DNA from 2 places in the Paenibacillus sp. sgz302191 genome. Region 2 is predicted to be linked to the other one. Evidence: a T-box and tRNA genes for the amino acid it is inferred to sense, from the RefSeq annotation. Region 2 holds a T-box; the other holds one or more tRNA genes.
The links. A T-box is a leader RNA that pairs with one kind of tRNA and senses whether it is charged. The one in region 2 lies ahead of AC3G2T_RS04055 (valine--tRNA ligase), so its partner is inferred to be a tRNA-Val.

Region 1 (6,741 bases), on a different contig from region 2:
GCTGAGTGGCGGCCGTCAAGTGATTTTGGCGATGCGGATGTACCATCGCGCATCGGTGGAGGCTCTTTCGAGGCGGAACAGAATTCGCCTCGTTTTCGGCGCGGTCGCGCGTTCCGGCGTAGCCGAAACATCGACCGCGGTTTCAAGTTCGAGGAGCTGGGACGTATCCAGCTCCGGGAATTTCGACAGGCGGTGCATGCTGCGCACATGCACCGCCTGTTCTTGCCCTGTGGCGGCCTGCAGCAGCTGCAGGTCGCCTTGATTGGCGGCAGCGATCCAGACGTCGATCAGCTGCCAGGGCGAGAGCTTGCTGATGTACTCCGTCAGCAAGCCGGCGGCTCTGTGCACCATGACCTGGTGCGCAGGATCAATGGAGCGGGAGCCGTGTGTCACGCTCCCGAGAAAATGGATGCAGAAATGACCCTTGAAGTCATTTCCGGGAATACCGTCGCCGCCGTGCGGCATGCCGTGCATGGAGGCGGCCAGCGTGCGGCCGTTCAGCTTCACCAGAACGGCCCTCCGGTTCCAGCTCCAGGCGCCGCCGTAGATGCGTTTGAGCGTCGCGGAGTCGGTCTTCGTCAGCGGCTGCACGTCCGCATGGCTGCTTCCGGCGCGGCGCTGCCCCTGGAAGCTCAGACCCGATTCCACGTCGGTAATCGTGAAGCTGCTGTATTTGGGCAGCACCCGGCTGGCCTCCTCCCAGGGGAGCATTTCGCCATAGTGCTTGGCTCTTAGCGACTGCACCTGGTTTTTCAAGTCTTTTTGCACGCGGCCGCTTACGGCCAGCTTCATTTTACCCGCAAGCTCAATGACCTCTCCCTCAGGCGTAACACCGAACGTTTTCGTTTGCCCCTTTTGCACATAAGTTAGCACGGTATCGGGCGGCAGCGCTTCTTCATAGGCGGCCCCCGCTGTCCCTTTTTCCAATTCACGAATCATTTTTTTATCTTTAAAATCCGCAGTTGTTTCATACCTCGCTTGCGGCGCAGCTTTAACGCTTAGATGAATTTGTCCGGCGTTTGCCGGTTCCGCGGCCTGGACGGCTCCATCCGGTTCGGCTGCAAGGAGCGAAACATGCAGGCACGACAACAGCTGAATCATCGCAAAAACGCTTGTTAGCCTGAAAAACCGGCGGCATAATGCCTTTCGGTGCATGGATAGGGGCCTCCTCTTGAGGAAAAGTGACTGCTCATACTCTACAATGAAGTTTTTGCTGGATACGCCGAAAATATGAACTCAAAAGCAAATCCATTTTGCGCCCGGACATATTCTCTCCTGAACAGATTGTGGTAAAATATACGAAAACATGGAGCGTTGAAGGCGTTCTTTGGAACCCTATCGAAAGGAAGATGAGAATGACGGCAAAGCAGCCTTTTCAATTGAATATGGGAGAAAATCGGACGATTCGCGCGGATTTTTATCCTGCAACCGTGCAGCCGGCCAAGGCGACCCTTGTGATCTGCCACGGATACAAAGGCTTCAAGGATTGGGGGATGTTTCCGTTTGCGGCAGCCGAGCTGGCGGAGCAAGTGGACGTTGTATCGATGAATTATTCCCATAACGGAGTCGGAGCCGATCTGCTTGAGTTCACAGAGCTTGAAAAATTCGCAAAAGCCACGTATTCAAAAAATCTTGAAGATCTTGATGCGATGGTCCGTTTGATCGGTTCCGACGTATTTTTGCAGACAATGAACGAAAACAGAGCGGAAACCGTCTTGTTTGACAGGCATGAAATCGAAACATTCTCCGGTGCGCGTGCGGCGCGTCCGATTATTTTGCTCGGGCACAGCCGGGGAGGCGGGGAATGTCTTATCTATGGATTGGATCATTCGAGTTTTGTTGCGGGTGTGATCAGTTGGAACGGCATTACGGACGTCAACTTGTTGACCGAGGAAAATATAGCGGAAATGCGGGCAAATGGCCGTACATATACGATGAATGGCCGAACGAAGCAGCTTATGCCGCTTGATCTGGAAATTTTGGAGGATATGGAGCGGGAAAAGGAACGGTACGATCTGGTTGGCCGAATTGGCGGCGCGGCGATTCCGATCTTTTTGATCCAGGGCACTGAAGACGGGGATAAACGAATCGGCGGCTCCGCCCGGCTTGTGGAGCGAAATCCCGGCGTTCAATGGATAAAGGTGCCGGATGGCGATCATACCTTCGGGGCCGTCCATCCTTTTCAGGGTGAGACTGCGCCGCTTCGGCTGGCTATAGCCGAGACCAAAAAGGCAGTTCGCAGCATACTGGGCCAAAAAGAATAAGGAGTAGGGGGGGCAGGGCGATGCTGACTGCGGGCCGGCTGGTATTTACTGTAAGTGTGACGATCATCGGATTAGCAGCTGCCTATGCGCTTCAAATTCCTCTAGCCCTTGGATTTATGTTGGGGCTTTTTACTTTGATTTTTTATAGCCTGCGGGCAGGCAATACCGTTCGATCTACCGCATCCCAAATGTTGAAAGGGATACAGCATACCAGAGAAGTGATATGGATTCTTGCTTTAGTCGGTTTGATTATCCCTGCCTGGACTGCCAGCGGTACGATTCCGTTTATGATCGACGGGGGGATTTCGCTCATCGATCCGGCTTTTTTCGTCACATTTGCGTTTGTGGTTTCCTTGATTATCTCTATGCTCCTGGGAACGTCTACAGGAACGCTAAGCTCCGTCGGAATCCCGCTCATGGGGTTGGGCGCCGTGCTGCAAATTCCGCTTCCTCTCATCGCCGGCGCGCTCGTATCCGGAGCGTTCGTGGGCGACAGGATGTCGCCGTTTTCCAGCGCCCATCAGCTGACGGCGGCTTCCACAGGCGTGGCTGTGAAAAGGCAATTCAAAGCATTGCTCCCGACCACAGTCGGTGCGATTGGATTGTCGGCCGTCTTTTTCGTGGCGCATGATTTGAACGGAGGCTGGCACAAAAGCGGCGTATCCGCCTTGCAGGAGCAGTTTCGCGGCGGATTTGCCTATAGCTTGTGGCTGCTGCTGCCTGTGCTTATTCTTTTAGGATCCATTTTGTTCCGTATCCGAACGAGGAATGCCTTTATTTGTTCGATCGCGGCTGCAGTTGCCGCCGGTACTATTTTTCAGCATATTCAGTGGAACGAATGGATTCGCGTTTTGTGGGACGGATACCATTCCGGTGCGTTTACTTCCCTGCAAACAAAAGGGCTGTCAGGCATGATCGAGCTGATGATTCTTATTGCGCTTGCCGGTGCGTACAACGGCATCCTCGAAGCGAATCAAGCTCTGCAGCCATACATGCAAAAGCTGCTCGGCACCACGTCCTCACTCTTCGTTGCCACGCTGCGGGCATCTCTTTTCGGACTAGTGCTTAGCCTCATATCCTGCACGCAAACGTTGCCGATCATGATGACCGGACGCAGCCTGCTGCCGATTTGGGAGCTGCGGTTTCCCCGCAGCCAGCTCGCCCGTGTCGTCGCGGATTCAAGCCTCGTTTTCGCCGCCATCATCCCTTGGAACATGCTGGCCATCGTATGCGGTACGATTCTTGGCGTGCCGGCGGAAAGCTATCTCCCGTATGCGCCGTTTTTGTGGACGCTGCCCTTGTGCACATGGACGTGGTCCCTCGCAAAGAGCAATTGGAGGGTGAAGAGGGGGATGGATATTTCAGCCTGACATGCAGCTAAAATGAATGAATAAAAAAAGTTTAGAAAAGTTGTTGACAATTAGATAAATTCTTGATATATTACTACTTGTCACTGAAACGACTTGTTAGCTCAGCTGGGAGAGCACCATCTTGACAGGGTGGGGGTCAGTGGTTCGAGCCCACTACAGGTCATATAGAAAAACCCTTGATTATCAAGGGTTTTTTGCATTTCTGAGACTTTGTCTACTTGTAAATGATTGCAAAAATCGGTTCCTGGTCAAGATTTGGTCAAGAATGCTCTTTTCGGCCAAAAATAAAAGCTCACTCGATATTGGATGAGTGAGCTTCACTACATTTTTCGTTTAAAATCCCGAATATATGAGTCCGTTTCAATGGATTTTACGGAGAGCATTTCAAGAATGCGATCTTGCCTTTCTTGTCCTTGCATCAGTTCTTTGACAATGCTTTTGACTTCTTGCATATCCGACCCCAGCGTATCGGCTTTGCTCTCGAACCGATCAGTTTTGTCCTCAAGCGTCTTCAGCCTGTTGTTATTTTCCCCAACCATTTTGATTAGTGTTCCCAGCATTTCTTCCATGCGGTTTAATTGGTTGTCCTTCATCCGTTTAGCCTCCTGTTAGTAATTTAAATATAACATAACATGGCAAAACTCTGCTTGTAAACTTATTGTTCAGCATCCCATCCATTATCGTACAGCCTTAAAAGCCGAAACCCTTGATTTCTAAGGGCTTTCGGCTTTGTCTGCTTTTAGATATGCCGGATTACACTCCGAAATAAATTTTTGCGGATTCGCTGTCGGCTTGATATTGGGAATAGATCCGGTCAAGCTCCCATTGGTCATAAGCATGATTCCAATCTTCGATAACTACTCTATCCAATTCGGTTTTATAAGCTTGATAGCTGGAATAGTTTAAAAGATCCAAGCGGGGGGTTCCGGTTCCCAAGCCGTTGTAATAAGGGGTCGCAATCGCAATATCGGCTCTGTAATGTCTATATTGCTCGTCAAGCTCCCATTGATCGTGGGCATTGTTTCCATCAATTGCATATTGCTTCTCCAATGCTGCTTTATATGTGTTGAATGTGCTGTAGTTGTGCAAATTAACCAGCGGGTGAGCAGAGGCGGCCGAAGCGACTGTGAACAGCGAAGCGGCGACAGCAACGGATAGTACGAATGATTTTACATTTTTCATAAATAATCCCTCCACAATATATGTTTGGTTTGTAATACAATAAAAGCATATAAAATAAGGGATTATATTACAATATGTTTACCAAAAAATAACATTACTAGCGGTGGATTCAACTGTTCCAAACAACAGCAGCACAAAATAAAACCTCCTGACCCGGAAGTCAGAAGGCATGTTTTGCAGCTCAGCTTATTTGTTTCTTATGTAAGCTCAATTCGTAGTTTCGATGTAGGCGTAGCTAGGAGTCAGCTGTATTTGAAATAAACCGGTCCGGAGGTTCATTTTGCTCGTTGTCATCACCAATAGAAATACCAATTATAAATAATACGGCTATCAGCAAACAAATGATTTGTATCATAAATGTCCCCCCTTTTATTCGAATATTAGCAGATTTTCAAAATGAATTCTGTTTGAAAATAAACAAAATTGCAATTTTTTTCATCTATTGAAAGAAAAAAACGTCCCCGTAACATAACAAAAGGGGCTGCTTGAAAGCGGCCCCGGGCGTATCAGGAAGTTTTGGATTTTTTGGTCGTGGCAGTATGTTTGACGGTGTACAGCTTGCTGTTGAAAATTTGGTTTCTGATGAATTTCCCGATTTTTTGTTTGGTTTTGGCCGTGTCAGCCGCTTTGATTGTGCCCTTCTTGGCTGCCGCGTCAATTTCCTTGTCGGCAATGTCGATGAGCTTTTGTTCGAAAGCTTGTTCCGGAAAGCCTTTCTCTTTAGCAATTTTGGCCAACGTAACGTGTTTGGCTAATTCGGCGTAGATCGTTTTTTCGTCTGTTTTTAAAACGGAAGCGGAGTTGGCAACCAGTTGAGCGGTTGACCATCGAGCATAATTTTGCGCAACGTTTTTGGTGTGAACGGTATGCTTGGCCGTCGTTTGGGCATACGCATTGCCGCTTAATAAGGTGGAGCTGCCGCCTAACAGCAATGCTGCCGCGGCTAAAACAGCGGCTGATTTTTTCCTGATACTGCTCATTTTTCGATCACTCCGGCTCTCAATATGTACTACAAAAGAAATGTAGCATTCAATTATGAATGCTACCTTAAAATGAGATGAATTTTCCAAATTTTCACTTTGGGCTGGCGATTTATTTGGAAGTCTCGCGGTGATGTCCGCCGCCATGGTAGTGTCCGTCATGATAGTGGCCGCCGTGCCATCCATATCCGAATGGGCGTTGCTCCGTCAAACGGATCGACTTGGGGCGGTGCTATTTTCATATCTTGGAACATATGAAGAAGTGAAGCGAAATAACAGGACCGCAGAAGGCGGGGAGGTGATGCCAATGTTCAAGTACGATATTACGAATTATGGGGCGGTAGGAGACGGAAATTCGGATCAAACGGTAAAAATCATGGATGCCATCAGCGCGGCCGCAGCGGCAGGAGGAGGAACCGTTTATGTGCCGAACGGGGTATTTTTAGTGGCAAGCGCGATCACCATTCCGTCCAATATTTCGCTGGTAGGGGAAGGGGAGCTTTCGATTCTTAAAGCTTCTTCGAGTTTTGCGGGCTCTGCGGTGGTGATTACGAATGGGAGCTTGTCAACCGTTTCCAATTTGACTTTTCAGTTAAATACGTCCGGAGAAATCGGCATTTATATTGCCGGGGGGACTTCCGTGCTGACCATTTCGAATGTGTGCTTTTTAGACGGTACGCAGGGTGTCGCCATCAATAACGGTTCGACGACTTTTGTGAACGGCATTTCAATTCTTCAGTGCAAGTTCGGTAATGTCGGATACGGCATTTTACTGAACAATAGTGCCCGGGGCAGAGGACTGCTCGTCCAAGGGTGCTCGTTTTTTAACGGGGGATACGATTATATTGAAATTAATTTGGCTGATTTCTCGAATATTTCCATCGTGGGCAATTATTTTGATTTGTTGTCCAACGTAAGCGCGAGCGCCGGATTTGCAATCGGTGT
Region 2 (6,741 bases):
CTGTTTGAGGAAAAAGCCTGCAAATGTGCAGGAATTATCGGCCAAACCGGGACCAAGCCCCCGATCCGGCAGAAAAAACTGCACTTTTGCAGGAATGATTCAAGACAAGCGCATCGTGAGGGCAAAAAGATGTATTTTTGCAGGTTTTTTGCGCGTTTGCGCTAATGGTGTCCGAGGTGCAGGAGGGGCGCTGAATCCTCTGAAGCCGTTTACGGCGGCGGAAGAGGGGGAGCAGCAAAAAAAGGTTGACCCATTCGGGTCAACCTTTTTTTAGTTCGCCTTCGGAGAAGCCGCAGGCGCTTGCGTAGGGCTTGCATCGGTTTTAGCGGTTCCCCCTCCGTCAGGGGCAGGGCTCGCGGTTGCAGCAGGCGCTACGCTCGGTTTCGGCGTCGCCGACGAAGCAGGATTCACGCTGCCTGCTGCGGCGCCGGTTCCCGCAGGCTCGCTCGTGCTGCCGCCGCTCGCGCTCGGCGATACAGAAGGCGAAGCCCCGGGCTTCGCCGAAGCACCTGCTTTTGGCGATCCGCTCGCCGTTCCGCCGGGCCCCTCCGAAGCGCCCGGCTTGGCCTGGCCGGTTTCGTCCGTTTCGGCTTTCGCCGATGGCTTCGGCGTCGCTGCCGGCTTCGGCGTTGCCGTCGCCTTGGGCTGGCTCGCTTTTTTCTGAGCCTGCTCTTTCAGGAAATCAGGGTGATCGTAAGCGCCGCCCGGATCAATCGTAGTCAAGCCTTCCCAAACATTATCGACCTTAACGGACTCGGGATGATCGAACACAAGGAAAGCGGACGGCAAACGGCGTTCGCCGTAACGGCTCGATGGCTTGGTAATCAGATCGTTGTCGTAAACCATTTCCGACGAAGCCCCGCCGTCCAGGAAGCCTGCGTTAATGACGCCGTCTTCAAGGAACAGGTCCTGGACTTCTTTGAGCGTTGCGCCTACGCTGTGCGCTTGGCGGCCGTCGATCACGATGAAGATGACGGTTCCGTCCGCTTTTTGCCCGACGGCTGTTCTGGGCGCTCTGCCCCAGCCGCCGTCCCCGCTCGTAATCAGCCCTTTGCCGTTGGCGATAACGCGGGGATAAAACGAAACGGCCTCGGTTACATTAAGCTTCAGCAGCTCGTTGATGCTGTATTTACCGATAATGAGCGTTCCTTCCTTGGTAAAACCTACGATTTGCTGAGGAATGGAGCCTTCCTGGTCGGTGTACAAAATGTTGCCGCCGGACATAATGGCGCCGATCGGGGCAAATCCGTTGCCAAGCCCGTCGGGATCGTTAAATCCTCCGCCGTTCACGCCGGCTACGGCTCCCGTCCGCTGCACCATCGACGTAATCCGCTCGCCTTCACCCTGCTTGGAAGGGACGACTACGCGGATCGTTCTCGGATCGTATACATACATTTTTTTGCCTTTCCAGAATTGGCCGGAAATGTCTTCAACCTTGACGAGACTTTCCATAGGACGGTTTTTGTTATACTTCACGGCTTGCAGATCTTGTTTTTCGATAGAGTTGATTTCCGTCAAATCCTGCATTTCTTTGACCAGTTGATCGCGGCGCTCGGCGCCGACAAAGATCCAGGCCCAGTCACGGTGCTGCGTCGTGATGACCGTTTTGGCCAAATAAACACGGATGGTTTCGCCAAGAGGCGTTAAAAACAAAAAGCTCGAACAAAGAAACGTACATGCCGCTATAAGCAGAAGCAAGCGTTTCAGCCAGCTCCAGCTGCGAAAATGCTGTAAAATTGCAGTATTCAAAATAATTCCTCTCCTGCTCCATTTTTCTTCAAATTCTAAGATGTCGAAAAAAACAGTACTAGATTTCATTCTATCATATTTACGCATGCAATTGTTAATGGTAATTGTTAAAATAAAGTGGACTTGATTCAAGCATGAAGAAGGAGCTGCCCGATTGTGAAGCGATACTATTTTTTTGATTTTCCAATAGATGTGATGGCCGTTGTTTTTGTCTTTTTGCTGCTGCTGGCCGTATTGCTTATTTTCTTTCATAGAGGCAACCGGTCATGATCGGATGGAAGCGGAAAGGCGAGTGGATGGAGCTTCCTCTCCCCGGCGACGATTGGAGCCCTCTAGCTCCGCTAGCCGCTGAAAGGCTGGGGGCTCTGCTGCCTGTCCCGCGAAAGCTGTATTTGCGGCTGGCTGCTCAAGGAGGCGTGCGCGTGCAGGCGGGAAAGCTGCTGCTGCGGGTTTTTCCCGAGGATGCTCCCGGTTTTGAAGCGGAGTACGGCGAGGTGGAGGTTTTGTACGAGGATGATTTTTGTCTCGTCGTCAACAAGCCCGCCGGGATGTCCGTTCATCCTTCGGAGCGGGGACAGCAGGGGACGCTGGCTTCGGCCGTAGCCTATTATTATGCGTCTACGGGGCAGGCGTGCGCTGTCCGTCATATACACAGACTTGACCGGGACACGACCGGCGCCGTTCTGTACGCCAAGAACGAATGGGTGCACGTGCTGCTCGACGAGGCTATGCGCGACAAGCGGATCGACCGGAGATATGCGGCGATTGCCGAAGGGCGGTTTCGCGCCAAAGGAGGAGCGATCCGCGAGCCGATCGGCAAGGACCGCCATCATTCCGGCAAAAGACGCGTAACGCCGGGGGGCGATGCGGCCGTCACGCATTTTGAAGTCGCGGAGCAGTTGAAACGGGCGGCACACGTGCAGCTGCGGCTGGAAACGGGACGTACGCATCAAATCAGAGTCCATCTCAGCCATATCGGACATCCTCTTGCGGGGGACGTTTTGTACGGAGGGTCTTCTGCGCTGCTGGGGCGCCAGGCTTTGCATGGAGAGCGGCTGCTTTTTCAGCATCCGGTCACGCTGGAAAGGGTCGAAGTGCAGGCGCCGTGGCCTGAAGATATGCTGCTTTTGCTAGAGAAGCTTCGAGTTTCGTAAAAATATAGTCATGCCATCTCTTTTTCACCCATATACTTTAGAGACAAATCTTAAGGTATTGGTTGAACATTCCAGTCGTTTGCCTTGCGGCGGGAATTGAAGGAAGGGAGGATTTTGCCAGTGGCTGAACAGCAACCGGGTTTAAGATTCGATATCTACGAGCGCGTCCACTTGCAGGAAGAATTGGCGGGTATTCAAGAGCTGAACGATGTTGAGCTGGTGCCGCATATCCAGGTCTTAACGCAGAACGAGCAGGCGATCCTGAAAGGGAATCTGCTGCTCACCGGAAATTATGAAAGCGACGATGGAGCGTCACGACTGCTCGAACATTTGATTCCCGTCGAAATTACGCTGCCCCTCAATCGAATTCATCGGGTGGAAGACATTTTGGTGGAGATTGAAAATTTCGACATCGATCTTCTCTCGGCCAGGAGCTTGAATGTGACGGGAGTTCTGTCTCTGCAAGGCGTAGAGATGGTGTCAGCGCCGCCTGACAGCTGGCGGGGGGAAGAGGAAATCACCTTTGTCCATGAAGCCGAGGAGGAGCGTGTGGAAAAGATAAAGCCGGCGCCTCCCGCACCGGTTCAGAAAGCTCCGACGGAGGTGAAGCACGAGGCGAATGAGCAGGCGGTTCCTGAAGTTCCGGAGTCCAAACCGTTTCCGCCGGCTTACGAGGAACCGCTGCAAAACGAGGCCCCGGCCGCGGAAGCCCCGAAGGTGGAAGCCGAGTCGAAGGAAGTTCCCCAGCAGGAGGCGGCTTCGGTTATTCCGGAGGAGAAAAAGGAGAAAGAGCCTAAGCTCGCTTTCGGCAAAAAGGCGAATGAAGCGATGGAAGTGCAGCCTAGCGGTATAAAATCGCTTATTTCCAAAGCCGGGGCGCTTTTTCACCCGGAAAAACGGAAAGAGGAAGCCGAGGCAAAGGCCGCCGAGGAAGCGAAGGGCGAGGTTATAGAATGGAAGCGCCTGTTCCTGCGGACGGACTCGGGGGTGCAAGAATTCCGCAAATTAAGAATGTGCATCGTGCAAAAGGAAGAAACGCTGGAGTCGATTGCCAAACGCTATCAGTTGAATCCGCGGGAGCTGCAGCTTCTTAACCGGCTTGGCGATCAGGAGCTTGTCGCGGGGCAGGTTCTCTATCTTCCCAAATAACGGGTACATAAGCAAAAGTCTTTGGCTGCGCGAAGAAGCGGCCGAAGGCTTTTTTACCACATAAGAATGTTTAATGTTCTTTACAGCGCTAAAGCGCGTAGAACAGCATTCTTATTGGCGAATAAACCAACCTCTAAACGCGGTCGCTCATCTTCGAAAAGACCTCGATAGAGGTTTATCTCAATCCCAAAAATGGGTCTAAGCATAAAATATGGAAAAACGGTTATAATGAAAATTACAAATCGACACAATCTGCACGGCAGTATATTGACTCTGATGAAAATGTTCGCTATCATATGGTGTAAATCATTTTGAGCAATACTTGGAAACGTTGATGGGGAGTAGTAGCCGGTATGTCCTTCAGAGAGTGGAACTGCAGCGCTGAAAGGTTCCATAGGTCGCAGCCGATCGAAGTCGCCCTGGAGTTGCAAACGTGATAGAACAATGCGCGCAAGTTGCCATCGGTTCCGCAGCGTTTGCCGGCCGCAGCCGTTATCTGTTTGAGAGCCATGCCTTTCCCTGGCGGGACAGGGCGTGGAATAAAGGTGGTACCACGGAAGCAAGCCTTTCGTCCTTTGCGGCGGGAGGCTTTATTTGTGTTTCTTTACCTCCCAAACCCTCCTACAAGGAGGGCCCCAGCGTATGCTTTCGAAGCCAGTTTTGCTCCGCAAAACTCTGAGGTTTCGCCCCCTGGACAACGAGCGATTGCAGCAGGGAGCGGGGATAGGCGTTTTTGGCGATGAGCAGGTAGAGGGAGCGCTTTCGTCTTTCATACGAGTTTCGGTGAAACTCTCGTCTTCGGACACGCTTGGACGTTAGCGTGAGGGAAATGGAAGTTTTCCTTACGGAAAACGGATCGCCCGTTCCCTGACGGGAACGAAGCCAACAGAGGCGGATCGCCCTGAGAACGAGGCCGCAAAAATTAGCGAACAAACTTCAATGCAAATAATGACATGGAGGTAACTATATGAGCGAAACGAATCAAACGGCTCAGCAATTGCAAATGCCTACGACATACGATCCGAAGGAAGCCGAGCGCAAATGGTACGACTACTGGATTAAAAACGAATTTTTCAAAGCGGGAACCCGTTCCGACGCCGAGACATACACGATCGTTATTCCGCCGCCGAATGTGACGGGGATGCTGCATATCGGGCATGCGCTCGATTTTACGCTGCAGGATATCATGATCCGCACGAAGCGGATGCAGGGCTTTGACGCGTTGTGGCTTCCCGGCTGCGACCACGCGGGCATATCTACGCAGACCAAAGTGGAGCAGAAGCTGCGCGAGGAAGGCCAGACCCGTTACGATCTGGGGCGGGAAAAGTTTTTGGAGAAAGTATGGGAGTGGAAGGACCATTACGCGAACACGATTCACGAGCAGTGGGCGAAAATGGGTTTTTCGCTCGACTACTCCCGGGAGCGGTTTACCCTTGACGAAGGGCTGTCGCAGGCGGTTCGCGAGGTGTTCGTCAGTCTTTATGAAAAGGGCTTGATCTATCGCGGCAACTATATTATCAACTGGGATCCGGCCGCGCGGACAGCGCTTTCCGACATTGAAGTCGAGTATAAGGAAGTTCAAGGGAACCTTTATCATTTGGAATACAAAACGACGGACGGCACAGGCTCGATCGTCGTAGCTACGACGCGTCCCGAGACGATGCTCGGAGATACGGCCGTTGCGGTTCATCCGGACGATGAGCGCTATCAGCATCTGATCGGCAAAAAGCTGCTTCTTCCGATCGTCGGTCGCGAGATTCCGGTTATTGCCGACGAGTACGTGGAAAAAGAGTTCGGAAGCGGCGCGGTCAAAATTACGCCTGCGCACGATCCGAACGACTTTGAAGTGGGCAAGCGCCACGATCTGCCGCAAATTCTTGTGATGGACGAAACCGGTACGATGAATGCCAATGCCGGCCCTTATCAGGGCAAAGACCGCTTCGAGTGCCGCAAGCAGATCGTCGCCGATCTGAAGGAGCAGGGCGTACTGGTCAAAATCGAGGAGCATGTGCATCAAGTCGGCCACAGCGAGCGCAGCGGCGCGGTTGTCGAGCCGTATTTGTCCACACAATGGTTCGTAAAAATGCAGCCGCTCGCAGAGGCAGCGATCGAAGCGCAAAAATCCGGCAAGGGCGTCAACTTCGTCCCTGACCGTTTTGAAAAAATTTACCTGCACTGGATCGAAAATGTGCGCGACTGGTGCATTTCCCGCCAGCTGTGGTGGGGCCACCGCATTCCGGCGTGGCATTGCGCCGATTGCGGCCACACGACGGTAACGCGGCAGGACGCCGAAGTGTGCTCGCACTGCCAAAGCGGCAATATCATTCAGGACGAGGATGTCCTGGACACTTGGTTCAGCTCGGGCTTATGGCCGTTCTCTACGCTGGGCTGGCCTGGCGATACGGAAGATTTGAAACGTTATTACCCGACGGACGTTCTCGTTACGGGTTACGATATTATTTATTTCTGGGTGGCGCGGATGATTTTCACCGCTCTCGAATTTACCGGGCAAATTCCGTTTAAAGATGTGCTGATGCACGGTCTCGTCCGCGATTCCGAAGGGCGCAAAATGTCCAAATCGCTCGGTAACGGCGTCGACCCGCTTGAGGTGATCGAGAAATACGGCGCCGATGCGATGCGCTATATGATTTCGACCAGCAGCACGCCGGGGCAGGATCTTCGTTTCCGC

Region 1: it has a tRNA-Val gene. The T-box ahead of AC3G2T_RS04055 (valine--tRNA ligase) is inferred to sense a tRNA for this amino acid. The anticodon was not compared.

The regions. Positions count from the first base shown of each region.
Region 1 covers NZ_JBYLHY010000006.1:73,045-79,785, reverse strand. Annotated here, with positions in the region: gene AC3G2T_RS10660 (hypothetical protein) at 16-1,155, opposite strand; gene AC3G2T_RS10655 (alpha/beta hydrolase family protein) at 1,356-2,264, shown strand; gene AC3G2T_RS10650 (Na+/H+ antiporter NhaC family protein) at 2,285-3,634, shown strand; tRNA gene AC3G2T_RS10645 (tRNA-Val) at 3,725-3,797, shown strand; gene AC3G2T_RS10640 (hypothetical protein) at 3,955-4,227, opposite strand; gene AC3G2T_RS10635 (hypothetical protein) at 4,388-4,816, opposite strand; gene AC3G2T_RS10630 (hypothetical protein) at 5,323-5,796, opposite strand; gene AC3G2T_RS10625 (right-handed parallel beta-helix repeat-containing protein) at 6,104-6,741, shown strand, end outside.
Region 2 covers NZ_JBYLHY010000002.1:376,250-382,990, reverse strand. Annotated here, with positions in the region: gene AC3G2T_RS04070 (phosphodiester glycosidase family protein) at 271-1,749, opposite strand; gene AC3G2T_RS04065 (RluA family pseudouridine synthase) at 2,016-2,903, shown strand; gene AC3G2T_RS04060 (LysM peptidoglycan-binding domain-containing protein) at 3,024-4,052, shown strand; T-box leader at 4,375-4,631, shown strand; gene AC3G2T_RS04055 (valine--tRNA ligase) at 5,020-6,741, shown strand, end outside.